2 regions of the Streptomyces sp. O3 genome follow, and region 1 is predicted to be linked to the other one. Evidence: predicted binding sites of a transcription regulator. Region 1 holds the regulator's gene; the other holds the start of a gene.

What was found. The regulator HrcA, encoded in region 1, represses chaperone genes, less so after heat shock. The targets are predictions, from matches to a motif close to TTNGCACTCNGNNNNNCNGAGTGCNAA.
Region 2: the regulator HrcA is predicted to act here: its motif matches at 11,678-11,704, upstream of groL (chaperonin GroEL).

What each region holds. Positions count from the first base shown of each region.
Region 1 covers NZ_JBTVYK010000008.1:99,848-115,534, reverse strand. Annotated here, with positions in the region: gene ACX6XY_RS06780 (ComEC/Rec2 family competence protein) at 1-885, shown strand, start outside; gene ACX6XY_RS06775 (hypothetical protein) at 981-1,226, shown strand; gene holA (DNA polymerase III subunit delta) at 1,265-2,257, shown strand; gene rpsT (30S ribosomal protein S20) at 2,729-2,995, opposite strand; gene lepA (translation elongation factor 4) at 3,196-5,061, shown strand; gene ACX6XY_RS06755 (AMP-dependent synthetase/ligase) at 5,259-7,148, shown strand; gene hemW (radical SAM family heme chaperone HemW) at 7,233-8,465, shown strand; gene ACX6XY_RS06745 (DUF3097 domain-containing protein) at 8,479-9,288, opposite strand; gene ACX6XY_RS06740 (MBL fold metallo-hydrolase) at 9,323-10,054, opposite strand; gene hrcA (heat-inducible transcriptional repressor HrcA) at 10,243-11,259, shown strand; gene dnaJ (molecular chaperone DnaJ) at 11,260-12,399, shown strand; gene ACX6XY_RS06725 (nitronate monooxygenase) at 12,512-13,588, shown strand; gene ACX6XY_RS06720 (16S rRNA (uracil(1498)-N(3))-methyltransferase) at 13,585-14,331, shown strand; gene ACX6XY_RS06715 (S41 family peptidase) at 14,442-15,687, shown strand, end outside.
Region 2 covers NZ_JBTVYK010000006.1:101,635-117,321, forward strand. Annotated here, with positions in the region: gene ACX6XY_RS05500 (carbohydrate-binding protein) at 1-333, opposite strand, end outside; gene cdgB (diguanylate cyclase CdgB) at 435-2,183, opposite strand; gene ACX6XY_RS05510 (flavin reductase family protein) at 2,596-3,078, shown strand; gene arfB (alternative ribosome rescue aminoacyl-tRNA hydrolase ArfB) at 3,121-3,555, opposite strand; gene ACX6XY_RS05520 (ABC transporter substrate-binding protein) at 3,719-4,984, shown strand; gene ACX6XY_RS05525 (DUF3263 domain-containing protein) at 5,111-5,365, shown strand; gene otsB (trehalose-phosphatase) at 5,439-6,353, shown strand; gene ACX6XY_RS05535 (alpha,alpha-trehalose-phosphate synthase (UDP-forming)) at 6,447-7,850, opposite strand; gene ACX6XY_RS05540 (glucosyl-3-phosphoglycerate synthase) at 7,969-8,916, opposite strand; SAM riboswitch class I at 9,049-9,193, shown strand; gene thrC (threonine synthase) at 9,211-10,524, shown strand; gene ACX6XY_RS05550 (MoaD/ThiS family protein) at 10,575-10,850, shown strand; gene ACX6XY_RS05555 (cold-shock protein) at 11,271-11,474, shown strand; gene groL (chaperonin GroEL) at 11,830-13,452, shown strand; gene ACX6XY_RS05565 (alanine/glycine:cation symporter family protein) at 13,625-15,100, shown strand; gene ACX6XY_RS05570 (alanine/glycine:cation symporter family protein) at 15,293-15,687, shown strand, end outside.

The DNA.
Region 1 (15,687 bases):
CCGCTCGGGCGGCGGCTGCTCGGCCGCCCCGTGCTCGGCGTCGTCTGCTGCCTGCTGCTGGTGTTCGTGATCGTCCGTCCCGTGCCGTTGCCGTTGGACCGTGTGCTCACCGGCTGGCCGCCGTCTGGCTGGCGCGCGGTGGCGTGCGATGTGGGGCAGGGCGACGCGCTGGTGCTCGCCGCGGGGGACGGCTCCGCCGTGGTCGTCGACGCCGGGCCCGACCCGGCGCTCGCCGACCGCTGCCTGCGCGCTCTGGGCGTCACCCGGATCTCGCTGGTCGTGCTCACACACTTTCACGCGGATCATGTGGCGGGGCTGCCGGGAGTGCTGAAGGGCCGTGCGGTCGGCGCGATCCAGGGCACGGTCGTTCAGAAACCGGCGGGACAGGCCGATTTCGTGCGCGCGCTGGCGGCGGGCCGGGGGATCCCGCTGACCAGCGCCAAGGCGGGGGAGCGCCGTCGTGTCGGCGCGCTGCGCTGGCAGGTGCTGTGGCCTCCGGCGCCCCCGTGGCCCGTTCCCGAGGACGCCAACGACGCGAGCGTCGCCCTTCTGGTGCGTGTGCAGGGCTTGACTCTGCTGTTGCCGGGCGACCTTGAGCCTCCCGCGCAGCGGGAACTGCTGCGGGCCGCTCCTGGGCTGGGGCCGGTCGACGTGCTGAAGGTCGCCCATCACGGGTCCGCGTACCAGGACCCCGAACTGCTGCGCCGGGTCCGGCCCCGGCTGGCCCTGATCTCCTGCGGCGCGGACAACTCCTACGGTCACCCCGCCCCCAGCACCCTGACCGCGCTCCGGGCCCAGGGCGCGGCCGTGCTGCGCACCGACACGGACGGTGCGATCGCGGTCACCGGCGCGGGAGCGGGGCTGCGCGCGATAGCACGGGGCTGAGACGCGATAGCGCGGGGCTGCGCGCGGTAGCGCGGGGCTGCGCGCGGTAGCACGGGGCTGCGCGCGGTAGCACGGGGCTGAGAGAAAATGGCCGTGTGAGTGATGTGAGGCATGTGCTGGTGCTCCCTGACCGTGACGGAGCCGAGGAGGCGGCGCGGGTCGTCGGCGAGCGCTTCGGGGTCGCCGATGAACCTCAGCTCGTCCGGGACGCGCTGGCCGGTGAGGACGACGCCGAGGACGCGCAGTGGCTGGTGGTGATCGAGGACCCGCGGGGGCGGCTGGACCCGGCGGAGCTGGACGAGTTCGCGGCCGAGTGGGACGGCTGGCGCGAGGAGCCGTAGGCCTGCGTTGTCAGTGGGGCGTGGGATGCTTGGCCGTGATGGCCAGGAAACCCGGAAACGACGACCCGCTTGCTCCTGTCACGCTTGCCGTGGGCCAGGAGGACCTGCTGCTCGACCGTGCCCTGCGGGAGGTGGTGACGGCCGCGCGCGCGGCCGACGCCGACACGGACGTGCGTGAGCTCACCCCCGACCAGCTGCGGCCCGGCACGCTCGCCGAGCTGACCAGTCCCTCGCTGTTCGCCGAGCGCAAGGTCGTCGCGGTGCGCAACGCCCAGGACCTGCCCGCCGACACCGTCAAGGATGTGAAGGCGTATCTCGGCGCGCCCGCGGATGAGATCACCCTGGTTCTGCTGCACGCTGGCGGGGCCAAGGGCAAGGGGCTCCTGGACGCCGCGCGCAAGGCGGGCGCCCGTGAGGTCGCCTGCCCGAAGATGACCAAGCCCGCCGACCGGCTCGCGTTCGTGCGCGGTGAGTTCCGCACGCTGGGGCGGTCGGCTACCGCGGAGGCCTGCCAGACCCTGGTCGAGGCGATCGGCAGCGATCTGCGGGAGCTGGCGTCCGCGGTCAGCCAGCTCACGGCGGATGTCGAGGGCACGATCGACGAGGCCGTCGTCGGCCGGTACTACACGGGGCGTGCCGAGGCTTCCAGCTTCACCGTCGCGGACCGGGCGGTGGAGGGCAGGGCGGCCGATGCGCTGGAGGCTCTGCGCTGGTCGTTGGCTACGGGGGTCGCGCCCGTGCTGATCACCAGTGCGCTGGCGCAGGGGGTGCGGGCCATCGGCAAGCTGTCTTCGGCTCGGGGTGGGCGGCCCGCTGACCTGGCGCGTGAACTGGGGATGCCGCCGTGGAAGATCGATCGGGTGCGGCAGCAGATGCGGGGGTGGACCCCGGACGGTGTCGCGGTCGCGTTGCGGGCTGTCGCGGAGGCCGATGCGGGGGTCAAGGGCGGGGGGGACGATCCGGAGTACGCCTTGGAGAAGGCCGTGGTCGCCATTGCCCGTGCCGCGCGGAGCCGCGACGTCCGCCGCTGAGCGTTCTGTCTCGTGGTGGGGCGGGGGTGGGGGGGGGGGTACGTGCTCACGGCGACTGGTTGCCCGGAAGCTGCGAACCGCGTGCTGCCCAGGTCACAGTCCCCGCTCCGCTCGCACCCCCCACCCCACCCCCTCACGCCCGAGGGCGGCTTTCCGTTGTGGGCATACGTTCCGCAAAGGCGGAACGGGTGGGCACAACCCCACCGACCCCGGTGACCGATCTCGCCTGGGCCGCAGGGCGACACCCTCCCCGGAGGGGGTACGGGGTAACCCGTGAGACCTGGGCCCGAAGGGCCCTGGGCATGCCGAAGCCCCGGCGGGGGGTTCTGGGGAAGAACGCCCGCCGGGGCTTCCGGTCAAGCTGGTTGGCCCGTACCCGCGTGGCGAACGCAGATCGCGTACGGACCGGGGTGCCGGTCGGGAGCGGATGAGAGGGCCCGCTGAGTCCCCACCGGCGATCAGATCGAGAGCTCAGCCCTTGAGGGAGGCAACCTTGGTAGCCAGCGCCGACTTCTTGTTGGCAGCCTGGTTCTTGTGGATGACACCCTTCGAGACGGCCTTGTCGAGCTGGCGGTTGGCGTCGCGGAGGGCCACGGTGGCCTTCTCGACGTCACCGGCGGCGGCAGCCTCGCGAGCCTTGCGGACAGCGGTCTTGAGCGAGGACTTGACGGCCTTGTTACGCAGGCGCGCCTTCTCGTTCGTCTTGATCCGCTTCATCTGGGACTTGATGTTCGCCACGAAAAGAGCCTTTACAGGTTCGATGATCTTGATGAGTGCCACGTCGCTTGAGAGGGCCACGAGGCACAGCTGCCCAGGCTACCAGTAGCGTTCTTGGCGGCCCAAACCGAGCGCCGGGCGCCGCTCATGGGACGATAGGGGCTACGTAATGATCCGAGGCTGCAGAGAGCTGCAGACGTTCTCAAGAATCAGGACCCTGCGTGCCCGCGACTCCTACCCACGTGCCCGAGCCGAGTCGGACCGACCCGGCGTTGATCCGCAACTTCTGCATCATCGCGCACATCGACCACGGCAAGTCCACGCTCGCCGACCGGATGCTTCAGCTGACCGGGGTGGTCGAGCAGCGGCAGATGCGTGCTCAGTACCTCGACCGAATGGATATCGAGCGCGAGCGCGGCATCACGATCAAGTCCCAGGCGGTCCGGCTGCCCTGGGCGCCCACCGAGGGTGAGGGCCGGGACACGACCCACATCCTCAACATGATCGACACTCCGGGCCACGTGGACTTCACGTACGAGGTGTCCCGCTCCCTCGCCGCCTGCGAGGGGACGATCCTGCTGGTCGACGCCGCCCAGGGGATCGAGGCCCAGACCCTCGCCAACCTGTATCTGGCGATGGAGAACGACCTCACGATCATTCCGGTGCTCAACAAGATCGACCTGCCGGCCGCCCAGCCGGAGAAGTTCTCGGAGGAGCTCGCCAATCTGATCGGCTGCCAGCCGGAGGACGTGCTGAAGGTCTCCGCGAAGACCGGTGTGGGCGTGGACGCGCTGCTTGACCGGGTAGTGCGGGACGTTCCGGCTCCGGTCGGTGTGGCGGACGCTCCGGCTCGCGCGATGATCTTCGACTCGGTCTATGACTCGTATCGCGGTGTGGTCACTTATGTCCGTGTTGTCGACGGGCAGCTCAACAAGCGTGAGCGCATCAAGATGATGTCTACTGGTGCGACTCATGAGCTGCTGGAGATCGGGACCAACTCGCCGGAGATGCTCCCGGCCGACGGTCTCGCCGTCGGTGAGGTCGGCTATCTGATCACCGGGGTGAAGGACGTACGGCAGTCCAAGGTCGGTGACACGATCACCAGTCTTTCCAAGGGTGCGACCGAACCGCTGGGCGGGTACAAGGACCCCAAGCCCATGGTGTTCTCGGGGCTGTACCCGCTGGACGGCTCGGAGTATCCGGACCTGCGCGAGGCCCTGGACAAGCTCCAGCTGAACGACGCCGCGCTGGTCTACGAGCCGGAGACCTCCGCGGCCCTCGGCTTCGGCTTCCGGGTGGGTTTCCTCGGGTTGCTGCACCTGGATGTCATCCGGGAGCGGCTGGAGCGGGAGTTCGGGCTCGACCTGATCGCCACGGCCCCCAACGTGGTCTATCGCGTGATCATGGAGGACGGCACCGAGCACACGGTCACCAACCCGAGCGAGTTCCCCGAGGGCAAGATCGACCAGGTGTACGAGCCGGTCGTGCGGGCCACCATTCTCGCCCCCAGCGAGTTCATCGGCTCGATCATGGAGCTCTGCCAGGGGCGTCGCGGTGTGCTGCTCGGCATGGACTATCTGTCCGAGGACCGGGTCGAGATCCGCTACACCCTGCCGCTCGCGGAGATCGTCTTCGACTTCTTCGACCAGCTGAAGTCAAAGACCCGCGGGTACGCCTCGCTGGACTACGAGCCCACCGGCGAGCAGAGCGCGTCGCTCGTCAAGGTCGACATCCTGCTGCACGGCGACAAGGTCGACGCCTTCTCGGCCGTCACCCACAAGGACCAGGCGTACGCGTACGGGGTGCGGCTGGTCGCCAAGCTCAGGGAACTCATCCCGCGCCAGGCCTTCGAGGTCCCGGTGCAGGCGGCGATCGGTTCGCGGGTCATCGCCCGCGAGACCATCCGGGCCATCCGCAAGGACGTGCTCGCCAAGTGCTACGGCGGCGACATCTCCCGTAAGCGGAAGCTCCTGGAGAAGCAGAAGGAGGGCAAGAAGCGGATGAAGATGGTCGGTTCCGTGGAGGTTCCGCAGGAGGCCTTCATCGCGGTGCTCTCCAGTGACGAGGGTGCGTCCAAGAAGAAGTAGGGCGTGAGGAATGTGTGACGGGCCTGCCGCGCTGACGCGCGGTGGGCCCGTCGGCTGTTCGGGGTTTGTGGAAAGTGACAGGTCGCGGCCTCTTACGCGTCGGGCGAACGGGCTCTACCCTGATCACTGCTCAAGGTTACTCGCCAGTTAAACAAGTGGCCGCAGTCGACTGCACTGCCGCGGGCCCGGAGGATGTTGTGAGCGACAGTCAGACTTTGATCGAGAACCGACCGCCCAGCGTCGCCACCCTGTTCCAGGAGCGGGTCGCGGCCACGCCGGACGGGGAGGCCTACCGCTATCCGGTGCCCCCGGCCTCGGGCGAGGGCCCGGACGACTGGAAGTCGCTGAGCTGGGCGCAGGCGGCCGAGCGGGTCTACGCCATCGCCGCCGGACTGATCGACCTCGGCGTCAGCCCCGAGGAGCGCGTCGCCCTCGCGTCCAACACCCGTGTGGAGTGGATTCTCGCCGACCTCGGCGTCCTGTGCGCGGGTGCGGCCACTACCACGGTTTATCCCTCGACCAACACCGAGGACTCCGCGTACATCCTCGCCGACTCCGGCAGCAGGGTGCTGATCGCCGAGGACGCCGAGCAGCTGGCCAAGGTGCGGGAGCGCCGCGCCGAGCTGCCCGAGATCCAGCACGTCGTGGTGATCGACGAGGCGGACGCCCAGGCGGCCGAGGGCGACCCGGAGGGCTGGGTGCTCTCGCTCGCCGAGCTGGAGACCCGCGGAGCGGCGTACCTCGAGAAGCACCCCGACGCCGTCAGCGAGCGGATCGCGGCGATCGCCAAGGACCAGCTCGCCACGCTGATCTACACCTCCGGCACCACCGGCAGGCCCAAGGGCGTCCGGCTGCCGCACGACAACTGGTCGTACATGGCCAAGGCGATCGCCGCGACCGGGCTGCTCGGGCCCGACGACGTGCAGTACCTCTGGCTGCCGCTCGCGCACGTCTTCGGCAAGGTCCTCACCTCGGGCCAGATCGAGATCGGCCACGTCACCGCCGTGGACGGCCGCATCGACAAGATCATCGAGAATCTGCCGGTGGTCCAGCCGACCTATATGGCGGCCGTGCCCCGCATCTTCGAGAAGGTGTACAACGGCGTCGCGGCCAAGGCGCGGGCCGGTGGCGGCGCCAAGTACAAGATCTTCAAGTGGGCCGCGGGCGTCGCCCGCGAGTACGCCCAGGTCTCGCAGGACAACTTCCGCCGCACCGGCTCGGCCTCGGTGCCGTTCGGGCTCTCCGCCAAGCACAAGGTCGCCGACACCCTCGTCTACGGCAAGCTGCGCGAGGCGTTCGGCGGGCGGCTGCGGGCCGCGGTCTCCGGCTCCGCCGCGCTCGCCCCGGACATCGGCTACTTCTTCTCCGGCGCCGGGATCCACATCCTGGAGGGGTACGGACTCACCGAGTCCAGCGCCGCCTCCTTCGTCAATCCGGGCGAGGCCTACCGCACCGGCACCGTCGGCAAGCCGCTGCCCGGCTGTGAGGTGCGGATCGCGGACGACGGCGAGATCCTGCTGCGCGGCCCCGGCATCATGCAGGGCTACCACGGGCTGCCCGAGAAGACCGCGGAGGTCCTGGAGCCGGACGGCTGGTTCCACACCGGCGACATCGGCGAGCTCTCCGCGGACGGCTATCTGCGCATCACCGACCGCAAGAAGGACCTCATCAAGACGTCCGGCGGCAAGTACGTCGCCCCCGCCGAGGTCGAGGGACAGTTCAAGGCCGTCTGCCCGTACGTCTCCAACATCCTGGTGCACGGCGCGGACCGGAACTTCTGCACCGCGCTGATCGCCCTCGACGAGCCGTCGGTCATGGGCTGGGCCGAGGAGCAGGGGCTCAGCGCCAAGACGTACGCCGACGTGGTGGCGGCGCCGGAGACGGTCGCCCTCATCGACGGCTATGTGCGGCAGCTCAACGAGGGGCTCCAGCGCTGGCAGACGATCAAGAAGTTCCGGCTGCTCCCGCGTGACCTCGACGTGGAGCACGGCGAGCTCACGCCCAGCCTTAAGCTGAAGCGTCCGGTCGTCGAGCGTGAGTACCGTGCGTTGATCGATGAGATGTACGCGGGTACGCGTGAGGACTGACTGACTGGCTGGCTGACGGTCTGGTCGGATCTCGGTGGGAGCGGTCCTGCGCGGGCCGCTCCCGCCGTGCCGGACAATGGGGGCATGCCCTCCGTACTGCCTGACGGCGAACCCGTGCCCGACGACGGGTCGCTGCCCGCATCCGCGCTGACCGGCGCCGCCGAGCGGCCCCTCGGGTTCTATCTGCACGTCCCGTACTGCGCGACCCGCTGCGGCTACTGCGACTTCAACACGTACACCGCCAGCGAGCTGCGCGGCACCGGCGGCGCGCTCGCCTCGCGCGACAACTACGCCTCGATCCTCGTCGAGGAGATCCGGCTCGCCCGCAAGGTGCTCGGCGACGACCCTCGCCCGGTGCGGACCGTCTTCGTCGGCGGCGGCACGCCGACGCTGCTCGCCGCGTCCGACCTGGTCGCGGCGCTCGGCGCGATCCGCGACGAGTTCGGACTCGCGGACGGCGCCGAGGTGACGACGGAGGCCAACCCCGAGTCCGTCGACCCCGCCTACCTCGCCGAGCTGCGCGCCGGAGGCTTCAACCGGATCTCCTTCGGGATGCAGAGCGCCCGGCAGCACGTGCTGAAGGTCCTGGACCGTACGCACACGCCGGGACGGCCCGAGGCCTGCGTCGCCGAGGCGCGCGCGGCCGGGTTCTCGCATGTCAACCTCGACCTGATCTACGGCACGCCGGGCGAGTCCGACGACGACTGGCGGGCGTCCCTGGACGCGGCCGTCGACGCCGGGCCCGACCATGTGTCGGCGTACGCCCTGATCGTCGAGGAGGGCACCCAGCTGGCCCGCCGCATCCGTCGCGGCGAGGTGCCGATGACGGACGACGACGTCCACGCGGACCGCTATCTGATCGCCGAGGAGACGCTGTCGCGGGCGGGCTTCTCCTGGTACGAGGTGTCCAACTGGGCCACCTCGGACGCCGGGCGCTGCCTGCACAACGAGCTGTACTGGCGCGGGGCCGACTGGTGGGGCGCGGGGCCCGGCGCGCACAGCCACGTGGGCGGGGTGCGGTGGTGGAACGTCAAGCATCCGGGCGCGTACGCGCAGGCGCTGGCCGAGGGGCGCTCGCCCGGAGCCGGACGCGAGGTGCTGCCGGACGAGGACCGGCGGGTCGAGCGGATCCTGCTGGAGCTGCGGCTCCGCGAGGGATGTCCGTTGACGTTGCTGCGAGCGGAGGGGCTGGCGGCGTCCCGGCGGGCGCTGGCGGACGGGCTGCTGGAGGCTTCCGCGTACGACGCCGGGCGCGCCGTCCTCACGCTGCGGGGGCGGCTGCTCGCGGACGCGGTGGTGCGGGACCTGGTCGACTGAGCGCCGCCGCCGCTCAGGGCGTCGGCGCTGTGACGAAGTCGATCAGTTCCTCGACGCGGCCCAGGAGCTGGGGTTCCAGGTCCTTGTAGGAGTGGACGGAGGAGAGGATCCGCTGCCACGCGGCCCCCGTGTTCGGCGGCCAGCCCAGCGCCGCGCACACCCCCGCCTTCCAGTCCTGCCCACGCGGCACCCGAGGCCATGCGTCGATACCCACCGACGAGGGCTTCACGGCCTCCCACACGTCGATGTACGGATGGCCGACGATCAGCGCGTGCTCGTGCGAGACGGCGGCCGCGATCCGGGACTCCTTGGAGCCGGGGACCAGGTGGTCGACCAGGACGCCGAGCCGCGCGTCGGGGCCGGGGGCGAACTCCGCGACGATCGCGGGCAGGTCGTCGACCCCCGACAGGTATTCGACGACGACGCCCTCGATCCGCAGGTCATCGCCCCACACCCGCTCCACCAGCTCCGCGTCATGGCGGCCCTCCACATAGATCCGCCCCGCGCGGGCGACTCGGGCCCGCGCGCCGGGCACGGCGACCGAGCCGGACGCCGTGCGGGCGGGGCGCGCCGGCGCGGCGGGGGAGGGACGGACCAGGGTGACCGCCTGGCCGTCCAGCAGGAAGCCGCGCGGTTCGAGCGGGAAGACCCGGTGCTTGCCGAAGCGGTCCTCCAGGGTGACCGTGCCCGCCTCACAGCGGACCACTGCGCCGCAGAAACCGGTGGCCGCCTCCTCGACCACCAGGTCGCGGTCGGCCGGGATCTCCGGGACGGCCTGCCGCTTCTTCCAGGGCGGGGTCAGATCGGGATGGTAGCTGCGCATTCGGACGACGATAGGAAGATCTCGGGGCCGCCGCTCACGACACGCCGAAGCGGGCCGCCAGCTCCTCGCGCTGCGCGCGGACAAAAGCCGCATCCACCACGGATCCATGGCCGGGTACATACAGCGCGTCCTCGCCGCCCAGCTCCAGGAGCCGGTCCAGGGCGTGCGGCCACCGCGTGGGCATCGCGTCGCGCCCCGCCTGCGGCGGACCCGACTCCTCCACCAGGTCGCCGCAGAAGACGATCTCCGGAGCGTCCGTGCCCTGGACCAGCACGGCCAGGTCGTGCCCGGTGTGTCCGGGGCCGACGTTCGCCAGCAGCACCCGCACCCCGCCCAGGTCCAGGGTCCACTCGGCGCACACCAGATGGTGCGGGCGCACCAGGAGGTCCACCGCCTCGGCCACACCGGGCCGGTCCGCGCCATGCCGTACCGCCTCCGCGAGAAGGTCGTCCCGGCCCTGGTCGAAGACCGCGTCGAGACCGACCGCCCCGTACACCTCGACGCCCGCGAAGGCCGCCGCGCCCAGCACATGGTCGAAGTGCGGGTGGGTCAGGGCGAGGTGGGTGACCCGGCGGTCGTCGCCCAGCAGCCGCTGGGTCTGCGCGCGCACCTCGGCGCCCTCGCGCAGCGTGGACCCCGCGTCAACCGCCAGAGCGGCCCTGTCACCCGCGACCAGGCCGACGGTGCAGTCCCAGATCGGCAGCCGCCGCCTGGCCACCGATGCGGACAGTCGCTCCCAGCCCGGCTCTTCCTGAGTCAACCCCATGGGGAGACGCTAACCCCAGGCAGCCGGGGCGGCACGGCACCAGACCCGACCGCCCTTGCCTGGCCGGTACCCGTCGGCCGTACACTGGCTGCGGGAATGTTGGCACTCGCCCGTGGTGAGTGCCAAGCGAAAGCCGTGACAGCGACCGGGGCGGGGCCGCGGGGGAAGACAACTGGAGGTGTGCGCGGATGCTCAGTGAACGAAGGCTCGAGGTGCTGCGCGCCATCGTCCAGGACTACGTCGGAACCGAGGAGCCGGTCGGCTCCAAGGCGCTCACCGAGCGGCACCACCTCGGGGTGTCGCCCGCGACCGTACGCAACGACATGGCCGCGCTGGAGGACGAGGGCTTCATCGCCCAGCCGCACACCAGCGCCGGGCGGATCCCGACGGACAAGGGCTACCGCCTGTTCGTCGACAAGCTCGCGGACGTCAAGCCGATGACCGCGCCCGAGCGGCGCGCCATCCAGAGCTTCCTGGATCACGCGGTGGACCTGGACGACGTCGTGGCCCGCACGGTCCGGCTGCTCGCGCAGCTGACCCGGCAGGTCGCGGTGGTGCAGTACCCCTCGCTGACCCGCTCGACGGTCCGCCATGTCGAACTGCTCGCGCTCGCGCCCGCCCGGCTGATGCTGGTGCTGATCACCGACACCGGCCGGGTCGAGCAGCGTCATGTGGACTGCCCCGCTCCGTTCGGCGAGGCCTCGCTCGCCGATCTGCGGGCCCGGCTCAACAGCCGGGTCGCCGGGCGCCGCTTCACGGACGTACCGCAGCTGGTGCAGGATCTGCCCGAGTCCTTCGAGGCGGAGGACCGCGGCACGGTCTCGACCGTGCTCTCCACCCTGCTGGAGACCCTGGTCGAGGAGACGGAGGAGCGCCTGGTCATCGGCGGCACCTCCAACCTCACCCGCTTCGGGCACGACTTCCCGCTCGTGATCCGGCCGGTGCTCGAGGCGCTTGAGGAGCAGGTCGTGCTCCTCAAGCTGCTCGGCGAGGCCAAGGATCCGGGCATGACCGTACGAATCGGGCATGAGAACGCCCATGAAGGCCTCAACTCCACGTCCGTCGTGTCGGTCGGCTACGGTTCGGGCGGCGAGGCAGTCGCCAAGCTCGGCGTGGTCGGACCGACCCGCATGGATTACCCCGGAACGATGGGAGCAGTACGCGCAGTGGCACGTTACGTCGGACAGATCCTGGCGGAGTCGTAAGTGGCCACGGACTACTACGCCGTACTCGGCGTGCGCCGCGACGCTTCCCAGGATGAGATCAAGAAGGCGTTCCGCAGGCTCGCGCGCGAGCTGCACCCGGACGTCAACCCCGATCCCAAGACGCAGGAGCGCTTCAAGGAGATCAACGCCGCGTACGAGGTGTTGTCGGACCCGCAGAAGAAGCAGGTCTACGACCTCGGCGGGGACCCGCTTTCGCAGGCGGGCGCCGGTGCTGGTGGCGCGGGCTTCGGAGCCGGTGGCTTCGGCAACTTCTCCGACATCATGGACGCGTTCTTCGGGGCCTCCTCCCAGCGCGGCCCGCGCTCGCGCACGCGGCGCGGCCAGGACGCGATGATCCGCCTTGAGGTCGAGCTCGACGAGGCGGCCTTCGGCACCACGAAGGACATCCAGGTCGACACCGCGACGGTGTGCTCGACCTGCTCTGGCGAGGGCGCGGCGCCCGGCACATCGGCGCAGACCTGCGACATGTGCCGCGGCCGCGGTGAGGTGTCGCAGGTCACCCGGTCCTTCCTGGGCCAGGTCATGACCTCGCGGCCGTGCCCCCAGTGCCAGGGCTTCGGCACGGTGGTGCCGACGCCGTGCCCGGAGTGCGCGGGCGACGGACGGGTGCGCTCGCGGCGCACCCTGACCGTGAAGATCCCGGCCGGTGTGGACAACGGCACCCGGATCCAGCTGGCGGGCGAGGGCGAGGTCGGCCCCGGCGGCGGCCCCGCCGGCGACCTCTACGTCGAGATCCACGAGCTGCCGCACCCGGTCTTCCAGCGGCGCGGCGACGATCTGCACTGCACGGTGACCATTCCGATGACGGCCGCCGCGCTCGGCACCAAGGTGCCGCTGGAGACCCTGGACGGCCTGGAGGAGATCGACATCAGGCCCGGCACCCAGTCCGGGCAGTCGGTCCCGCTGCACGGGCGGGGCGTCACGCATCTGCGCGGCGGCGGCCGGGGCGACCTCATCGTCCACGTCGAGGTGCTGACCCCGACCAAGCTCGACGCCGAGCAGGAACGCCTGCTGCGGGAACTGTCGGCCCTGCGCGGTGAGGAACGCCCGACGGGCCAGTTCCAGCCGGGGCAGCAGGGGCTGTTCTCGCGCCTGAAGGACGCCTTCAACGGGCGGTAGGCGCGGGGTTCGCGGTCGTTTCTCCTGGCCGGGGGCGATGCCTTCGACGAGGCCGGGGGAGGGGCGGAGCGTTCGATTCGGTGCTGTGTGGGGGACGTGGCACGATGCTGGCATGTCCTCCGCGCTGACCGATCTCTGCCGGTACCCGATCGTGCAGGCTCCCATGGCGGGCGGAGCCGCCGCCCCGCCGCTGGCGGGCGCGGTGTGCGAGGCCGGCGGCCTCGGCTTCCTCGCGGCCGGGTACAAGACCGCCGACGGCATGTACCAGGAGATCAAACAGCTGCGCGGGCTCACCGCGAGACCCTTCGGCGTCAACCTGTTCCTGCCGCAGCCCGACCAGGCCGACCCGGCCGCCGTCGAGGTCTACGCGGAACAGCTCGCGGGCGAGGCCACCTGGTACGAGACCCCGCTCGGCGACATCGCCGAAGGCGGACTCGACGACGGCTACGACGCCAAGCTCGCCATCCTCCTGGAGGACCCCGTACCGGTCGTGTCCTTCACCTTCGGCTGCCCGACCCGCGACGTGCTGGACGCCTTCGCGCGGGTCGGGACGTTCACCGTCGTGACGGTCACCACACCCGAGGAGGCGGCCGCCGCACAGTGGGCGGGCGCCGACGCGCTCTGCGTGCAGGGCATCGAGGCGGGCGGCCACCAGGGCACCCACCGCGACGTCCCCGAGGCCGACGGCGGCGGTATCGGGCTGCTCTCCCTGATCGCGCAGGTACGCGAGACCGTACAGCTGCCGCTCATCGCCACCGGCGGCCTGATGCGCGGCGCGCAGCTCGCCGGAGCCCTGGCGGCCGGCGCCGACGCGGCCCAGCTCGGCACCGCGTTCCTGGCCTGCCCGGAGTCCGGCGCGCACCCCCTGCACAAACAGGCCCTGACCAACCCGCTGTTCGTCCGCACCGAACTCACCCGCGCCTTCACCGGCCGCCCCGCCCGCGGCCTGGTCAACCGCTTCCTGCGGGAACACGGCCCCTACGCCCCGGCCGCGTACCCCCAGATACACCACCTGACCAGCGGCCTCCGCAAGACCGCCGCCCGCACCGGCGACGCGCAGGGCATGGCGCTGTGGGCCGGGCAGGGCCACCGCATGGCCCGCGAACTCCCGGCCGGCCGCCTCGTCGAGGTGCTGGCGTCCGAACTCGCGGCCGCCAAGGGGACCTTGACCGAAGGGAACGCGTCATGACGGCGCCGGTGTTCGTGGTGGACCAGGTGCCGGACGGGCCCGAATTCGTCCTGGACGGCCCCGAGGGGCGGCACGCCGTCTCGGTGAAGCGGCTGCGCCCCGGCGAGCACGTCGTCCTCACCGACGGCAGGGGCCGCTGGACCGAGGGCGTGGTGCGGGCCGCCGAAGGCAAGGACCGGCTCGTCGTGGCGGACCTGAGCGCCGCCGCCGACGAGCCCGAGCCCGCCCCCCGGATCACCGTCGTCCAGGCGCTCCCCAAGGGCGACCGCGGGGAACTCGCCGTGGAGACCATGACGGAGACCGGGGTCGACGCGATCGTGCCGTGGTCGGCGTCCCGCTGCATCACCCAGTGGAAGGGCGACCGCGGCCTGAAGGCGCTCGGCAAGTGGCGGGCCACCGCACGCGAGTCGGGCAAGCAGTCGCGTCGAGTGCGCTTCCCGGACGTCGCGGACGCCGCGACCACCAAGCAGGTCGCGGCGCTCCTCGCGCGGGCCGACCTCGCCGCCGTCCTGCACGAGGACCGCGACTGCGCCAGCGAGCCGCTGGCCACCGCCGAACTCCCCGCCTCCGGCGACATCGTGCTCGTGGTCGGACCTGAAGGAGGCGTGTCCCCCGAGGAGTTGGCGCTGTTCGCCGAGGCCGGGGCGCGACCGTACCGGCTGGGCCGCAGTGTCCTGCGCACCTCGACGGCGGGCACCGCGGCGACCGCACTCCTCCTGGGCCGCACCGGCCGCTGGGCGTAACCCGGTCGGCGACCACGCACGCGACGCGCGAGCGGCGACGCGCGAGCGGCGACGCGCGAAGCGAGCGAAACCACTGGCCGCCGCGCACGCCCGCTGCCTAGGGTGACCTCGTGACGCACCCTGCCTACCTCCGGTTTCCGCATATCCAGGGCGACTTGATCGCCTTCACCGCCGAAGACGACGTCTGGGTCGCGCCGCTCGGCGGCGGCCGGGCCTGGCGCGTCAGCGCCGACAACACCCCCGTGAACCACCCCAGGATCTCCCCGGACGGCACCCAGGTCGCCTGGACGTCGACCCGCGACGGCGCCCCCGAGGTCCACCTCGCGCCCGTCGACGGCGGCCCCGCCGAGCGGCTCACGCACTGGGGCAGCTGGAAGACCTCCGTACGCGGCTGGACCCGAGACGGCGAGGTGCTCGCCCTCACCACCCACGGGCAGGCCTCGCTGCGCCGCAGCTGGGCCCGCGCCGTCCCGCTGGACGGCGGACCCGCGGCCACCCTCCCGTACGGCCCGGTGGGCGGCGTGGCCCACGGGCCCGACGACCGGGTCCTCCTGCTGTCCGCCCCCATGGGGCGTGAGGCGGCCTACTGGAAGCGCTACCGCGGCGGCACCGCGGGCAAGCTCTGGACCGGCACAATCGGCACGACCGGCACGACCGGCGCAACCGGCGGGGACTTCACCCGGATACACGAAGACCTGGACGGGAACATCGAATACCCCCTGTGGGTCGCCGAGGGGGCCGCGGGCGGACGGATCGCGTTCCTCTCCGACCACGAGGGCGTCGGCGCCGTCTACTCGTCCCTGCCCGACGGCGCCGACCTGCGCCGCCACACCCCGGTCGACGGCTTCTACGCCCGGCACGCCGCCACCGACGGCACCCGCGTCGTCTACGCCTCCGCCGGTGAACTCTGGCTCCTGGACGACCTCGACGGCAGCGAACCCCGCCGCCTCGACCTCCGGCTCGGCGGCCAGCGCACCGACCTCCAGCCCCACCCCGTACGGCCCGCACGGCACCTCTCGGGCGCCGCCATGGACCACACCGGACGCGGCAGCGCCGTCTCCGTACGCGGCGGCGTCCACTGGGTCACCCACCGCGAGGGCCCCGCCCGCGTCCTCGCCGCCGAACCCGGCGTACGCGCCCGGCTGCCCCGCACCTTCCGCGTCGACGGCGACGAACACGTGGTGTGGGTGACGGACGCCGACGGCGAAGACGCCCTGGAGTTCGCCCCCGCCGCCGGCGTCGCCCCCGGCGCGTCCGTGCGCCGGGTCGCCGCCGGACAGCTCGGCCGCGTCCTGTCCCTGGCCGTCGCCCCGGACGGCAGCCGCGCCGCCGTCGCCGCGCACGACGGCCGCGTCC
Region 2 (15,687 bases), on a different contig from region 1:
GTCGTACGCGTGGGCCTGTTGCGGCGGGATCTGGGCGCCGTACGCCGGGGGAGCCTGCGGCGCGGCCTGCGCGGGCTGGCCGTACTGCTGGGCGTAGGGCTGCTGGCCGTACTGCTGCTGGCCGTACGGCTGTTGGCTGTGCGGCTGGGGGGCCTGCTGCTGGCCGTACTGGCGCTCGCCGACCGGGCGCACCTGGTTGAGGGAGCGGCCGCCGGGGTAGCCGTAACCGCCGCCGCCGGGCGGGGTGGCACCCGCGGCCTGCCCGTCGGCGTACAGGTAGCCGAACGGGTCGTCGTCTTCGGGCTTGCTCGCGCCGTTGTCGCCGGGAGTCATCCCTCAGTCCGCTCCTCATACAGGTCGAGTGTCAGGCGAGCCTACCCGCTCCGAGTGACAGTTCACCGGGCCGTTGCCCGACCGCACTCGCTGACCTGCGACTACCCCGCGCGCCTGTGCTGTTTCGCACGAGATCGTTTCTCCACGTACATCCTTTGGTCGGCGGATTGCAGCACTTCCTCCGCCGACATGCCGCAGTGGGCCCACCCGATGCCGAAGCTGGCCCCGACCCTGACCGCCCTGCCGTCCACGCGGATCGGCGGGATGATCGCGTTCCGCAGGCGTACGGCGAGGTCCTGGGCGTCGGCGCGGCCGAGCCCGTCGGCCAGGACGACGAACTCGTCGCCGCCGAGCCGGGCGACGGTGTCGCCGTCCCTGACCCCGCCGGTCAGGCGGCGCGCGACCTCGATGAGGACGGCGTCGCCCGTGTGGTGTCCGAACCGGTCGTTGATCGACTTGAAGCCGTCCAGGTCGCAGAAGAGCACGGCCAGGCCCTTGGCGCCGTCGTCGTCGGCGCCCTCTTCGGGGGCGACGGTGTGCACGTGGTGGTCGAAGGCCTCGTCGTAGACGCCCGCGCCGGGGTCGTGGCCGCTGGTGTCGTAGCCGTGGGCCGGGTAGCCGTTCGGGTCGGCCGGGTAGCCGTTGACGTCGGCCGGGTAGCCGTTCAGGTCGTACGCGGTGACGTCGTAGCCGCCCGTCAGGGCGGCGGGTGCGCCGCCGTACGCCGCGTCCAGCGTGTCCACCGCGCTGGGCCGCGTGGCCTGCGGGCGGCGGCACAGCCGGGCGCCGAGCCGGGCGCGGAGCTCGGCGGAGTTCGGCAGGCCGGTGAGCGAGTCGTGCGAGGCCCGGTGCGCGAGCTGGAGCTCGCGGCGCTTGCGCTCCTCGATGTCCTCGACGTGGGTGAGCAGGAAGCGCGGCCCGTCTGCGGCGTCGGCGACCACGGAGTTCCGCATCGACACCCAGAGGTAGGTGCCGTCCCGCCGCCCGAGCCGCAGTTCGGCCCGCCCGCCCTCGGCGGACGTACGCAGCAGGGTGCCGATGTCCTCCGGGTGCACGAGGTCGGAGAACGCGTAGCGGCGCATCGCCGACGCGGGGCGGCCGAGCAGACGGCAGAGCGCGTCGTTGGTGCGCAGGATCCGGCCGTGCTGGTCGCCGCCTATCTCGGCGATGGCCATGCCGGACGGCGCGTACTCGAAGGCCTGCCGGAAGGATTCCTCACTGGCCCGCAGCGCCTGCTGTTCCCGTTCGAGTCTGACCAGGGCGCGCTGCATGTTTGCCCGCAAGCGAGCGTTACTGATTGCAATGGCGGCCTGGGAGGCGTACATCTGGAGCGCCTCGCGGCCCCAGGCGCCGGGCAGACGGCCGTTCCGCGGCCGGTCGACGGCTATGACGCCCAGCAGCTCGCCGCCGGCCGAGCTGGCCGCGTACATCGGCGCGAACAACCGGTCCGACGGATGCCACTCGTCCTCGAAGCGCGGCTCGGGTCCCGAGGTGTACCACTGCGGTACGTCGTCGTCGTCGAGTACCCAGCCCTCGGTGTGCGGTATGAACCGGAGGTCGCCCCACGCCCGGCCCATGCCCAGTCGGCGCTCCCAGGAGGCGCGGGAGCCCACGCGGCCGGTGATGAGCGCCTCAGCTGCGGCGTTGCCCGCGAAGGCGGCCACGACGAGATCGCCGTCGGGGCGTACGAGGTTGACACACGACAGTTCGTAGCCGAGGCCGTTCACGATGCCGTCGGCGACCGTCTGCAGCGTGTCCGCCAGGCTTCGCGCCGTGTTCAGGTCGGCGACCACCTGATGCAGCTGCCGCAGGGTCGCAAGACGGACGTAGGGCTCCGACTCGGTCTCCATGCTTCGCTCTCCCCGAGACCTCGACAGCAACTCCAGGATCCACAGTCCTCAGCGTCTGGTGGCTCTCACGCGGCCTCAGCCACTGAATCACAGCGAGCAGCTCAGTCGGTACACAGGGTCAACGAAATATGAGTCCTGTGACTCAAGTCACAGCGAGGGGTGAAGGGGTGGGGAGTGGGGGCGTGGTGCCTCTGTACGTTTTCTGAACGCAAACTGGTTGGTATGTGCACAGTGTGCGGTCGGGGCTACGGTCCTAGGACCGCACTCCGTCCAGGGCCCGATGCGGGGCCGCCGCCGACCCGGTTAGCGTGCTGGCGTGCTGAAGACTTCCGCCGCCCCACGCGTCCCCCGCCCCCCGGAGCAGCCCGCTGTGCATCCTGATGGGGTGAGCAACGACGACTTCCGCGCCGCGATGTCCCGGCTGGCCGCAGGCGTGGTGCTGGTGACCGCGCGTGAGGCGGCGCTCGCCGACGACGGGCCCGCGGGCGAGGACGTGGGCATGACGGCGACCGCCTTCATGTCCGTGTCGCTCGATCCGCCGCTGGTCATGGTCAGCCTGCGGGAGGGCTCCCGGATGGACGACCTGCTCGCCGAGCAGCCGCTGTGGGGGGTGTCGGTGCTCGCCGAGAGCCAGCGGCACATCGCGGGGCGCTTCGCGATGAAGGGGCGGATCAGTGACCGGCTGCTCTTCGAGGACATCGCGTACGTACGGGGGGAGTGGTCCGGGGCGCCGCTGGTGGGCGGGGCGCTGGCGACCCTGGAGTGCCGTACGGAGCAGAGCGTGCGGGCGGGGGACCACACGCTGGTGATCGGCCGGGTGCTGAGCGCGGAGCTGCCGAGCGCGGACGGCGGGCCGCTGATGTACTTCCGGGGCCGGTACCGGCAGTTGGGCTGACCGGTCTCATCAGCCTTGTCGGTCTTATCGGTCTTATCGGTCCTACCAATCCCGGCCGGAGCGGCCTCGTTTGGTCTCGCTGCGGGCCTTCTTCTGGCGCAGCCGCCGCTCGTTGACGCCTCGGGGGATCTTCGTCGGGCGCCGTGGCTTCGGTGGCGGCGCGGTGGCCTCGGCCAGCAGGGACGCGAGCCGGGTGGCCGCCATCTCGCGGTTGCGCCACTGCGAGCGGTGCTCGGACGCGTGTACCGCGATCACCCCGTCGACCAGCCGGGGCGCGAGCCGCTCCAGGGCGCGCCGCTTCCAGACCTCGGGCAGTGACGCGGTGTTCGCCAGGTCGAAGCGGAGCTCCGCCTTTGAATCACTGGTGTTCACATGCTGCCCGCCGGGCCCGGATGACCTGGAGAAACGCCAGACCAGCTCGGCCTCCGGCAGGGAGACCGAACCGCGGATGACGTAGGGACCAGGCATACCCGCCATGATTCCGTGCCGCCCGGCCCCCGTCATCTCTTTTTGCGAGTGGTGTAGACCTCCATGCGGCGGCTGGTGTAGACCTCCCGGTGAACAGAAGGGGAACGCCCCGTTCATACAATCGGACGTCGCGGGGACTGACCGACCGAAATACACGAGAGTGGGAAAAGCTGTGCACCGGCGGACAACAGGGCTGATCGCGGCGGCGGCCGCACTGGGCATGACGGCCACACTGGCCGGTTGCAGCAGTACGGGGTCCGGCGGTGAGGTCACGCTCAAGCTCGTGGCCGCCGACTACGGGGACAGCCCGGAGAACAGCTCCAAGCACTACTGGAACAGCCTGGTCAAGGAGTTCGAGAGCAAGCACTCCGGCATCAAGGTCGATGTCACCGTGCTGCCCTGGACCGACGTCGACGCCAAGGTCGCCGAGATGGCCGACAAGGGCGAGGCGCCCGACATGGCGCAGATCGGCGCCTACGCCGACCACGCCGCCAAGGACCGCCTCTACCCCGTCGACGAACTGCTCTCCATATCCGTGCAGTCCGACCTGCTCTCCACGCTCACATCGGCGGGCGAGGTCAGGCGGGTCCAGTACGGCATGCCGTTCGCCTCGTCGACCCGGCTGCTCTTCTACAACAAGGAGCTGTTCAAGGCCGCCGACATCGAGCCGCCGACGACCTGGAACGAGCTCGCCGCCGCCGCGCGGTCCCTGAAGGACAGCGGGGTGAAGACGCCGTTCGCACTGCCGCTCGGACCGGAGGAGGCGCAGGCCGAGACCATGCAGTGGCTGCTGAGCGGCGGCGGCGGTTACACCGACCACGTCGGTACGTACACGCTGGACTCGACGGAGAACATCAACACCTTCAAGTGGCTGAAGGACGAGCTGGTCGGCAAGGACCTGACCGGCCCGGTGGCGCCGGGCAAGCTCAACCGGCAGAAGGCCTTCGACGCGTTCGCCGACGGCGAGGTCGGCATGCTCAACGGCCACCCCACGCTGATGCAACAGGCCGAGAAGAAGGGCGTGAAGTACGGCATGGTGCCGCTGCCCGGCATCAACGGCAAGGCCAAGGCCACCATGGGCGTCGCCGACTGGATGATGGCCTTCAAGCGGAACGGTCACCGTAAGGAGATCGGCACGTTCCTCGACTTCGTCTACGGCGAGAAGCAGGTCCTGGACTTCTCGCTCCGCTACGACATCCTGCCGGTCACCAGCTCCGCGTCCGACGCGCTGGCGGCCGACCCGAAGCACAAGGCGCTGGGCGAGTTCCTGGGCGAGCTGCCGACGTCCGAGCTGTACCCGGTGGGCAAGACGTCCTGGGCCGGGGTGAGCGCGGACATCAAGAAGAAGATCGGCAAGGCGGTCGAGCCGGGCGGCAACCCGGTGACGCTGCTCAAGGAGATGCAGAACGCGGCGGTGGCGGCGGACAGCGCGGCGTAGCTGGCGGCGGTCGCGGTTGCGGTTGCGGTCCGGTCGTGGTTCCGGTCGCGGCCCCGGCTGCGGTCGCCGGTCACGGGGCGAGTGTCAGTGGGCGCGGTTACGGTGCGGGGTATGAGTGAGCGGGGTATGAGTGAACAGACCGGTCGCTCGGACCGCCCTGGCCTCTCCGAGCGCGATGCCGCCGTGCTCGCGGTGGAGCGGCGGAGCTGGCCCGGCGCCGGGGCCAAGGAGCGGGCCATACGGGAGCGGCTCGGCATCTCGCCCACCCGCTACTACCAGCTGCTCGGCGCGCTCATAGACGACCCGCGCGCCCAGGCCCACGACCCGGTGACGGTGAACCGGCTGCGGCGGCTGCGGGACGCGCGGCGGGCGCGCCGCTGAAGTCTGTGCGCGGTATGTGAGACGGGTTCGCGCGCGAGGCGTGCGGCACGCCGCGGCTGGATAGGGTCGGGGCATGGGCAGCAGCCATCCGTACTCCCATCCGCACTCCCGCTACTCCCGTTCGTCCGGCCGTGTGCCTGATCTGCCGACGCCCGTGACCGCCGCCGGACGCGAGGGCCTGGCCGCGCTCGTCGCCCGGCCCGAGCGCGCGGTGGTGGCCCTCGACTTCGACGGCACCCTCGCCGAGATCGTGCCCGACCCGGAGCGGGCGCGGGCGCACCCGGACGCGGTACCCGCGCTGGCCGCGCTGGCGCCGCGGGTCGGCTCGGTCGCGGTGGTGACCGGGCGTCCGGCCGGGGTCGCCGTACGGTACGGCGGCTTCGCCGGGGTGCCGGGGCTCGACCACCTGGTGGTGCTCGGGCACTACGGCGCGGAGCGCTGGGACGCCGTGTCCGGCCGGGTGCGGGCGCCCGAGCCGCACCCCGGCGTCGCCGCGGTCCGCGCCGAGCTGCCCGGCTTCCTGGACGCGCTGGGCGCGTGGCACGGCAGCTGGATCGAGGAGAAGGGCCGGGCGCTCGCCGTGCACACGCGGCGGGCGGCGGACCCCGAGGCGGCGTTCGCCGCGCTGCGGGGGCCGCTCGGTGAGCTGGCCGCGCGGCACGGGCTCGTCGTCGAACCGGGGCGGCTCGTGCTGGAGCTGCGGCCGCCGGGCGTCGACAAGGGCGCCGCGCTCACGGCGTATCTGCGGGAGGTGTCCGCCGAGTCCGTGCTGTACGCCGGGGACGATCTCGGTGACCTGGCCGCGTTCGCGGCGGTCGAGAAGGCGCGGGGGGAGGGGGTGCCGGGGGTGCTGGTGTGCAGCGGGAGCGACGAGGTCCGCGAGCTGGCCGACCGCGCGGACCTGGTCGTCGACGGCCCGTCGGGGGTGGTGGGCCTGCTGGCCGCGCTCGCGTCGCGAGTGGCCGACTCCAGCCCGTCCGGCGATTGAGGACATCGGTCAAGCCGTCCGCAGGCCATGCGGCGAAGCCGCGAAGGCCACCGTCGGGAAGAGGCGGGGCCGGGCGGAGGACCGATCCCTGGCTCAGCCGCGCAGCTCTTGCAGCTGGTCCAGGAACCAGCGTTCCGGGGGCAGCGCCGTCGCCGCCGCGGCCAGCCGCTTCGTGCGCTCCGCGCGCTCGGCCGTCGGCATCGTGAGCGCGGTGTGCAGCGCCTCGGCCGTGCCCGACACGTCGAACGGGTTCACCACCACCGCGTCGTCGCCGAGCTCCGCGCACGCCCCCGCCTCCCGCGACAGCACCAGCGCGCACCCCTCGTCCGAGACGACCGGCACCTCCTTGGCGACCAGGTTCATCCCGTCCCGGATCGGGTTGACCAGCGCCACGTCCGCCAGCCGGTACGCGGCCAGCGACCGCGCGAAGTCGTCCCGCACATGCAGGACGACCGGCGTCCAGCCCGCGGTGCCGTACGCCGCGTTGATCTCCGCGGCGACCCGCGACACCTCCGCCGTATAGGCCCGGTAGACGTCCAGGTCCTGCCGGGACGGATAGGCGAACGCGAGGTGCACCACGCGCTCGCGCCACTCGGGGTGCGAGTCGAGCAGCAGCCGGTACGCGTGCAGCCCGCGCACGATGTTCTTGGACAGCTCCGTACGGTCCACCCGGACGATGGTCCTGCGGTCCGCCGCGCCGATCTGCTCCCGCAGCCCGGCCAGCCGCTCCTCGACGTCGGCCCGCCCCGCCCGCTCCCGCAGGAAGTCCGCGTCCGCGCCGAGACCGTGCACCCCGATCCGGGTGCCGTCCAGCGCGTCCGGACCCAGTACGCCCTCGGCGCACCCCGTGAACGCGTCCGCCCAGCGCCGGGTCAGAAAGCCCAGCCGGTCCGCGCCGAGCATCCCGCGCAGCAGCCGCGCGGCGATGTCGTCCGGCAGCGTCCGGAAGTAGTCCAGCGGGGCCCACGGGGTGTGCGAGAAGTGCCCGATCCGCAGGTCGGGGCGGAGCTCGCGGAGCATCCCCGGCACCAGGGCCAGGTGGTAGTCCTGCACCAGCACCGCCGCGCCCGGCGCGGCGGCGTCGGCCAGCGCCTCGGCGAAGGCGCGGTTGTACGTCTCGTACGCGGCCCACTGCCGCCGGAACTCCGGGCCGAAGGAGGGCTCAAGCGGCGTCTGGTACAGCATGTGGTGGACGAACCACAGCACCGAGTTGGCGACCCCGTTGTACGCGTCGGCGTGCACCCCGGCGTCGATCGCCAGCATCCGTACGCCCGCCTCGCCGACGCCCCGCCGCACCGCCTCGCGGTCCCCGTCGCCCAGCGCCGCGCAGACCCACAGCGCGTCCGTGTCCGGGCCGATCGCGGACAGCCCCGAGACCAGCCCGCCGCCGCCGCGCCTCGCGTCGAGCGTGCCGTCCTCGCGTACGGCGTAGCTGACGGGGCCGCGGTTGGACGCGACGAGTACCTGGGCCTGGTGCGCGGAAGCCTCGGACGACATGCGCCCTACCTAGCCCGTGACGTAATGGTTCAAACGTGCGGACGGCACGCCGTGTCGCACGACGCACCGGTCACGTGACACGCCGGTCACGCGACGCACCGGTCACGTGACACGCCGGTCACGCGACACGGCGGGTGGTGTACTCGACGATCTCCGTCATCGGCGGGCGCTCCTCCGTGTCCACGGCGTGGGTCCGCGGCTCGAACCCGTCCGCGCCCCGCTCGAACTGCGTCAGCCTCGGGCGTACGAGGTGGCCGCGGGCCAGCCGCAGCTGCGCGGTCCGGTAGATCGCCGCGGCCATCCGGCCCAGCGCCCGGCCGTCCTGGTGCCGGTGCTTGCGCACCCCGATGTCCACCTGCGCCAGCGCGTCGAGGCCCACCGTGTGCAGCGCGTCCACCAGCAGCCCCAGCTCCACGCCGTACCCGACCGGGAACGGCAGCCGCTCAAGCAGCGTCCGGCGGGCCGCGTACTCGCCGCCCAGCGGCTGCACGAAACCGGCCAGCAGCGGCCAGTGCAGATTGAGCAGCGGCCGCGCGACCAGTTCCGTGACCCGGCCGCCCTGGTCGGTCGCCTCGCCGAGCGGTCGGTCGTACATGCCCTTCACGAACTGCACGTCCGGCTCGGTGAGCAGCGGGCCGGCGATGCCGGTGACGAAGTCCGCGGAGAACTCCCGCAGGTCCGCGTCCACGAAACAGACGATGTCGCCGCTGGTCACCAGGAGCGAGCGCCACAGCACCTCGCCCTTGCCCGGCAGCGCGGGTATCCGCGGCAGGATCGCGTCCCGGTGCACGACCCGCGCGCCCGCGGCGGCGGCCACAGCGGCCGTACGGTCCCGCGAACCGGAGTCGATCACCACCAGCTCGTCGACGAGCGGGGCCGCCGGCGCCATCAGCTCCCGCCGGATCGTGGCGACGATCTCGCCGACGGTCTCCTCCTCGTCCAGCGCGGGCAGCACCACGCTGACCCGGCCGCCGGGCCGTACCTTGGCCGCCAGCAGCTCGTCCAGCGGGCGGTCGGACACGGACCAGGAACGCCTGGTCAGCCAGCGCTCCACCTCATCGAGCACGTTCGGGTTCTCCCTGCATGATCCATCTCGCGGTTCGGACGACTATCTCAACTGTCAGGGCCTTCGGTTACAGTCTTGAACAACGCGGACGACCGTCGCATGCCGGGGGCCGTCCAGCGCACAACTTCATACCGCTCATCCAGAGGGGCAGAGGGATACGGCCCGTTGAAGCCCCGGCAACCCTCCAGTCAGTACTCGTGCGTCCGAAGCGAGGCTCCTGACTCGGGAAGGTGCCAATTCCGTCTTGCGGCGAAGTGCGTCGTAAGGAAGATGAGGAGAAAGGGCCTCGCCTCCATGGCTGTGCAATCCGTCGAAGCAACCACCACTGGCAGCACCTCCGGCACCCCCGCCGCGACCGTCTCGCTCGGTCCCGCCGCGGCTCTCTCCTGTCGCGAGTGCGGCGAGCGCTTCCCGCTCGGCCCGATCTTCGCCTGCGCGCTGTGTTTCGGCCCGCTCGAAGTCGCGTACGAGCTTCCCACCGGTGACCCCGAGGCCCTGCGCCAGCAGATCGAGGCGGGCCCGAACAGCATCTGGCGCTACGCCCCGCTGCTGCCCGTCCCGGCCGACGTCGCCGACAAGCCGAACCTGAACCCCGGCTTCACCAAGCTGGTCAAGGCCGACAACCTCGCCCGCGAACTGGGCGTCACCGGCGGCCTGTTCATCAAGGACGACTCCGGCAACCCGACCCACTCCTTCAAGGACCGGGTCGTCGCGATCGCCGTCGAGGCCGCCCGCGCCTTCGGCTTCACCACCCTGTCCTGCTCGTCGACCGGCAACCTCGCGGGCGCCGTCGGCGCGGCCGCCGCCCGCTCCGGCTTCCGGTCCTGCGTGTTCATCCCGCACGACCTGGAGCAGGGCAAGGTCGTCATGGCCGCGGTGTACGGCGGCGAGCTGGTCGGCATCGAGGGCAACTACGACGACGTCAACCGCTTCTGTTCCGAGCTCATCGGCGACCCGCTGGGCGAGGGCTGGGGCTTCGTCAACGTCAACCTGCGCCCGTACTACGGCGAGGGCTCCAAGACCCTGGCGTACGAGATCTGCGAGCAGCTCGGCTGGCGGCTGCCCGACCAGATCGTCATCCCGATCGCCTCCGGATCCCAGCTCACGAAGATCGACAAGGGGTTCCAGGAGCTGATCAAGCTGGGCCTGGTCGAGGACCAGCCGTACAAGATCTTCGGCGCCCAGGCGGAGGGCTGCTCGCCGGTCTCCACCGCCTTCAAGGCCGGGCACGACGTCGTACGGCCGCAGAAGCCGGACACCATCGCCAAGTCCCTGGCGATCGGCAACCCGGCCGACGGCCCGTACGTCCTGGACATCGCGCGGCGCACCGGCGGCGCGGTGGAGGACGTCGACGACGAGCAGGTCGTCGACGCGATCAAGCTGCTCGCGCGGACCGAGGGCATCTTCGCGGAGACCGCGGGCGGCGTGACGGTGGGGGTGACCCGGAAGCTCATCGAGGCGGGGCTGCTCGACCCGGCCCTGACCACGGTCGTGCTCAACACCGGTGACGGGCTCAAGACGCTGGACGCGGTCGCCCCGACCTCGCAGGCCACCGCCGTGATCAAGCCCTCGCTTGACGCGTTCCGGTCCGCTGGCCTGGCCGACTAGTCACCTTCCCGCCCCGTCCCCCGCCCCACCCTGAAGTCTGGAGAACCACCGTGAGCGTCAAGGTCCGCATCCCCACCATCCTCCGTACGTACACCGGCGGCGAGTCCGAGGTGACGGCCGAGGGCGCGACCCTCGCCGAGGTCATCGCCGACCTGGAGAAGAACCACACCGGCATCGGCGCCCGCGTCCTGGACGACACGGGCAAGCTGCGGCGCTTCGTGAACGTGTACGTGAACGACGACGACGTGCGCTTTGAACAGGGCCTGGAGACGGCCACGCCGGACGGCGTGGGCGTCTCCATCATCCCGGCCGTCGCGGGCGGCTGACGGCGCGTCGAACCCTCACAGAATCACCCCCTCGGCAAGAAGCGGAGGGGGTGATTCTGCATGGTTGAGCGCGGTAGAGTTGGGAATACTGCTCCACTTCGCGCGAAGAGTGTGCCGAGAGCATATGAGAAGTGCCAGGCACTCCGACGAGAAGCAGCCAAATCACTGAGTCCGTTTGCACCTTGCGTTCCCTTTTGCCTGGCCCGACTTGCCCCGAGTCCGTCGAAACCTCCGGATACTTCCGATCAGGCGTGCCCAGATTTCTCGTCCGATTGACCTGTTGCAGAGGGCAGTTGGGCAGATACATTCAGCCGCGGTCGACGCGTTCCGGCGCACACCCCCACCTGTCTGGGGAGTGAGGTCTGACCCGGATTCGCGAAGTGCGGATCCGCGCAAGGGCCAGTAATAGGGGAGTTAGGCATGGCTCAGGGCACCGTCAAGTGGTTCAACGCGGAGAAGGGGTACGGCTTCATCGCGGTCGACGGTGGTGCGGATGTTTTCGTCCACTACAGCGCGATCCAGATGGACGGGTACCGCACCCTGGAAGAGGGTCAGCGAGTCGAATTCGAGATCTCGCAGGGCCAGAAGGGTCCGCAGGCGGACATGGTCAAGCTCGCCGTCTGATCCAGGCGCGATCGGCCACCGACGCACTCACGCACTCGCGCACTCACGCACTCGCGCACGAGAGGTCCGTACCCGTCACGGGTGCGGACCTCTCGCGCTGACCACCCCCGAACGTCAGGGGGGTGATGCCCTCCACCCTCGGGCGCGCCTGGGATCTGCCAGACCCGCTTGCACTCGCAGGGGTCGAGTGCTAATCATTGGCGTTAGCACTCTCCCAGTGAGAGTGACAGAAGGACTGGGTAGGCGAGGCCCGCAGGCCGGGTGGGGCAAGGAACCACACAGGCAGGCAGGCCGTCCGTCGCGGGCGCCCGCACAGTCCGTCGCCATCCACCCCAGTCCGGGAGGACCACTTCACATGGCCAAGATCATCGCGTTCGACGAGGAGGCACGGCGCGGTCTCGAGCGCGGGATGAACCAGCTCGCCGACGCCGTCAAGGTCACCCTCGGCCCCAAGGGCCGCAACGTCGTCCTCGAGAAGAAGTGGGGCGCCCCCACGATCACCAACGATGGTGTGTCCATCGCCAAGGAGATCGAGCTCGAGGACCCGTACGAGAAGATCGGCGCCGAGCTGGTCAAGGAGGTCGCGAAGAAGACGGACGACGTCGCCGGTGACGGCACGACGACCGCGACCGTCCTGGCCCAGGCCCTGGTCCGCGAAGGCCTGCGCAACGTCGCGGCCGGCGCCAACCCGATGGCCCTGAAGCGCGGCATCGAGAAGGCCGTCGAGGCCGTCTCGGGCGCCCTGCTGGAGCAGGCCAAGGACGTGGAGACCAAGGAGCAGATCGCTTCGACCGCCTCCATCTCCGCCGCCGACACCCAGATCGGCGAGCTGATCGCCGAGGCCATGGACAAGGTCGGCAAGGAAGGCGTCATCACCGTCGAGGAGTCCCAGACCTTCGGTCTGGAGCTGGAGCTCACCGAGGGTATGCGCTTCGACAAGGGCTACATCTCGGCGTACTTCGCCACCGACATGGAGCGTATGGAGGCCGTCCTCGACGACCCGTACATCCTGATCGCCAACTCCAAGATCGGCAACGTGAAGGACCTCCTTCCGCTGCTGGAGAAGGTCATGCAGTCCGGCAAGGCGCTGCTGATCATCGCCGAGGACCTTGAGGGCGAGGCCCTGTCGACCCTGGTCGTCAACAAGATCCGCGGCACCTTCAAGTCCGTCGCCGTCAAGGCTCCGGGCTTCGGCGACCGCCGCAAGGCGATGCTGAACGACATCGCCATCCTCACCGGCGGCGAGGTCATCTCCGAGGAGGTCGGCCTCAAGCTCGAGAACGCCACCATCGACCTGCTGGGCCGCGCCCGCAAGGTCGTCATCACCAAGGACGAGACCACCATCGTCGACGGTGCCGGTGACAGCGAGCAGGTCAACGGCCGGGTGAACCAGATCCGCGCCGAGATCGAGAACAGCGACTCGGACTACGACCGCGAGAAGCTCCAGGAGCGCCTGGCGAAGCTCGCCGGCGGCGTCGCCGTCATCAAGGCGGGCGCGGCCACCGAGGTCGAGCTCAAGGAGCGCAAGCACCGCATCGAGGACGCCGTTCGCAACGCGAAGGCGGCCGTCGAGGAGGGCATCGTCGCCGGCGGTGGCGTGGCCCTGCTGCAGGCCTCCTCGGTCTTCGAGAAGCTGGAGCTGGAGGGTGACGAGGCGACCGGCGCCAACGCCGTGAAGCTCGCCCTGGAGGCCCCGCTCAAGCAGATCGCCGTCAACGGCGGCCTTGAGGGCGGCGTCGTCGTGGAGAAGGTGCGCAACCTGGCCGTCGGCAACGGCCTGAACGCCGCGACGGGCGAGTACGTCGACATGATCGCCGAGGGCATCATCGACCCGGCGAAGGTCACCCGCTCCGCGCTGCAGAACGCCGCGTCCATCGCCGCGCTGTTCCTCACCACCGAGGCCGTCATCGCCGACAAGCCGGAGAAGGCCGCCCCGGCGGCTCCGGGCGGCATGCCGGGCGGTGACATGGACTTCTGATCCCTCGCGGATCAACTGTCCTGAGCAGTACGCAGGGGCGGCACCCTCCGGAAGGAGGGAGCCGCCCCTGTGGCTTTGCCCTGTGGCTTTCCCCTGTGGCGTTTCTCTCGGCGGGTCCGCCACGGCCCGATCTGGTGCGTGCGGCATGTTTTGCGGGGATAAGGTCCCGTACGTGAACACGCTCGACTCCGTGATCGTCAGCATCAACGATTACTTCTGGACCTATCTGCTCATCCCCCTCGTGGTCGGCGCGGGACTGTACTTCACGGTCCGCTCCAGGGGCGCGCAGTTCCGGATGATCCCCGAGATGCTGCGCGTGATGCGGGACAAGCCGACCCCCGGCGCCGACGGCTCCAAGCCGATCTCGTCCTTCGCCGCCTTCACCATCTCGGCCGCCGCCCGCGTCGGCACCGGCAATATCGCCGGTGTGGCCACCGCGATCACCGTCGGCGGGCCCGGCGCGGTGTTCTGGATGTGGGTGATGGCGCTGGTCGGCGGCGCGTCGGCGTTCGTCGAGTCCACTCTCGCGCAGCTCTACAAGGTGCGGGGCAAGGAGCCGGGCACCTTCCGCGGCGGCCCCGCGTACTACATGCGGTACGCGCTGCGGCGGCCCTGGCTCGGGGTGCTGTTCGCGGTCACCATCACGGCGACCTTCGGGTTCGTGTTCAACGCGGTGCAGGCCAACACCATCGTCGCGGTCGGCGCGGGCTCGCTCCCGAGCGGCGGCGAAGGCTGGTTCCCGGCGGCCGTGGGCCTGGCGCTCGTCCTGCTGCTCGGCGCGGTCATCTTCGGCGGCGTACGGCGCATCGCGACCGTGACGAGCTGGCTGGTCCCCGTCATGGCCGTGGTCTATCTGCTGCTCGGCGCGGCGGTGGTGCTGCTGAACGTCGGCGACCTCGGGCGGGTGCTCGCGGACATCGTGGGCGGCGCGTTCGGCTTCCGCGAGGTCGCGGGCGGCGCGGTCGGCGCGGCGATCCAGCAGGGCGTACGGCGCGGCATGTTCTCCAACGAGGCGGGCCTGGGATCCGCGCCCAACGCGGGTGCGACAGCCGCGGTCTCGCACCCGGTCAAACAGGGTCTGGTGCAGGCGCTCGGCGTCTTCTTCGACACGATGCTGGTCTGCACGATGACCGCGTTCGTCATCCTGACCGCCAACCCCACGCTGGCCGGGCGGCAGGGCGCGGACCTCACGCAGTCCGCGCTCTCCGACACGCTGGGCGGCTGGGCGGGACACGCGCTGACCATCGTCGTGTTCATGCTCTGCTTCAGCACCCTGATCGGCAACTACTACTACGGCGAGTCCAACCTCCAGTTCATGAACGGCGGCAAGCGCGTGCTGACCGGCTACCGCGCGCTGGTCCTGGGCGTCGTCTTCCTCGGCGCGCTGGGCTCGGTGAGCGTGGTGTGGAACCTCGCCGACGTCTTCATGGGCTTCATGGCCCTGGTCAACATGGCCGCGATCCTGCCGCTGTCGGTGATCGCCTTCCGCCTCCTGAACGACTACCAGGCGCAGCGCGGGGCGGGCCTGGACCCGGTCTTCACGCGGGACCGCGTCCCCGGCCTGCCGGGCGTGCAGTGCTGGGAGCCGGAGCCGGGGCCGGAGCCGGGGCTGGCGGGGGCCGCTCAGCCCCGTAAAACCCTGGACTGACCTGCGACGTCTCATTGTGTGAGATAGCCCACTATATGGGGGTCTGGGCAGGGACCAAGGTCCCTGCCTACAGTCCTGTCACTTGTTAGAAGTGGAAGAGCGTCTTCCCAAGGTCGACGGCCACCCGCGTACGCGATCCGTACCGCGCCGTTCGCACCGATCCCCCCACCCACAGGACCGGGACGCACTCGCATGAGCACGTTGAACACCTGGATCGTCGACATCAACGATGTCTTCTGGACCTATCTGCTGATCCCTCTCGTGGCCGTGGCAGGCCTGTATTTCACTCTCCGGTCGAAGGCCGTGCAGCTGCGGCTGGTCCCGGAGATGTTCCGGGTCGTGAAGGAGAAGCCGAAGAGCGGCGTCAGCCCGTTCGGGGCCTTCACGATCTCGGCCGCCGCGCGTATCGGCACCGGCAATATCGCCGGTGTGGCCACCGCGATCACCATGGGCGGGCCCGGCGCGGTGTTCTGGATGTGGATGATGGCGCTGGTCGGCGGCGCGTCGGCGTTCGTCGAGTCCTGTCTCGCGCAGCTCTACAAGACGCGCGGCAAGGAGCCGGGCACCTTCCGCGGCGGCCCCGCGTA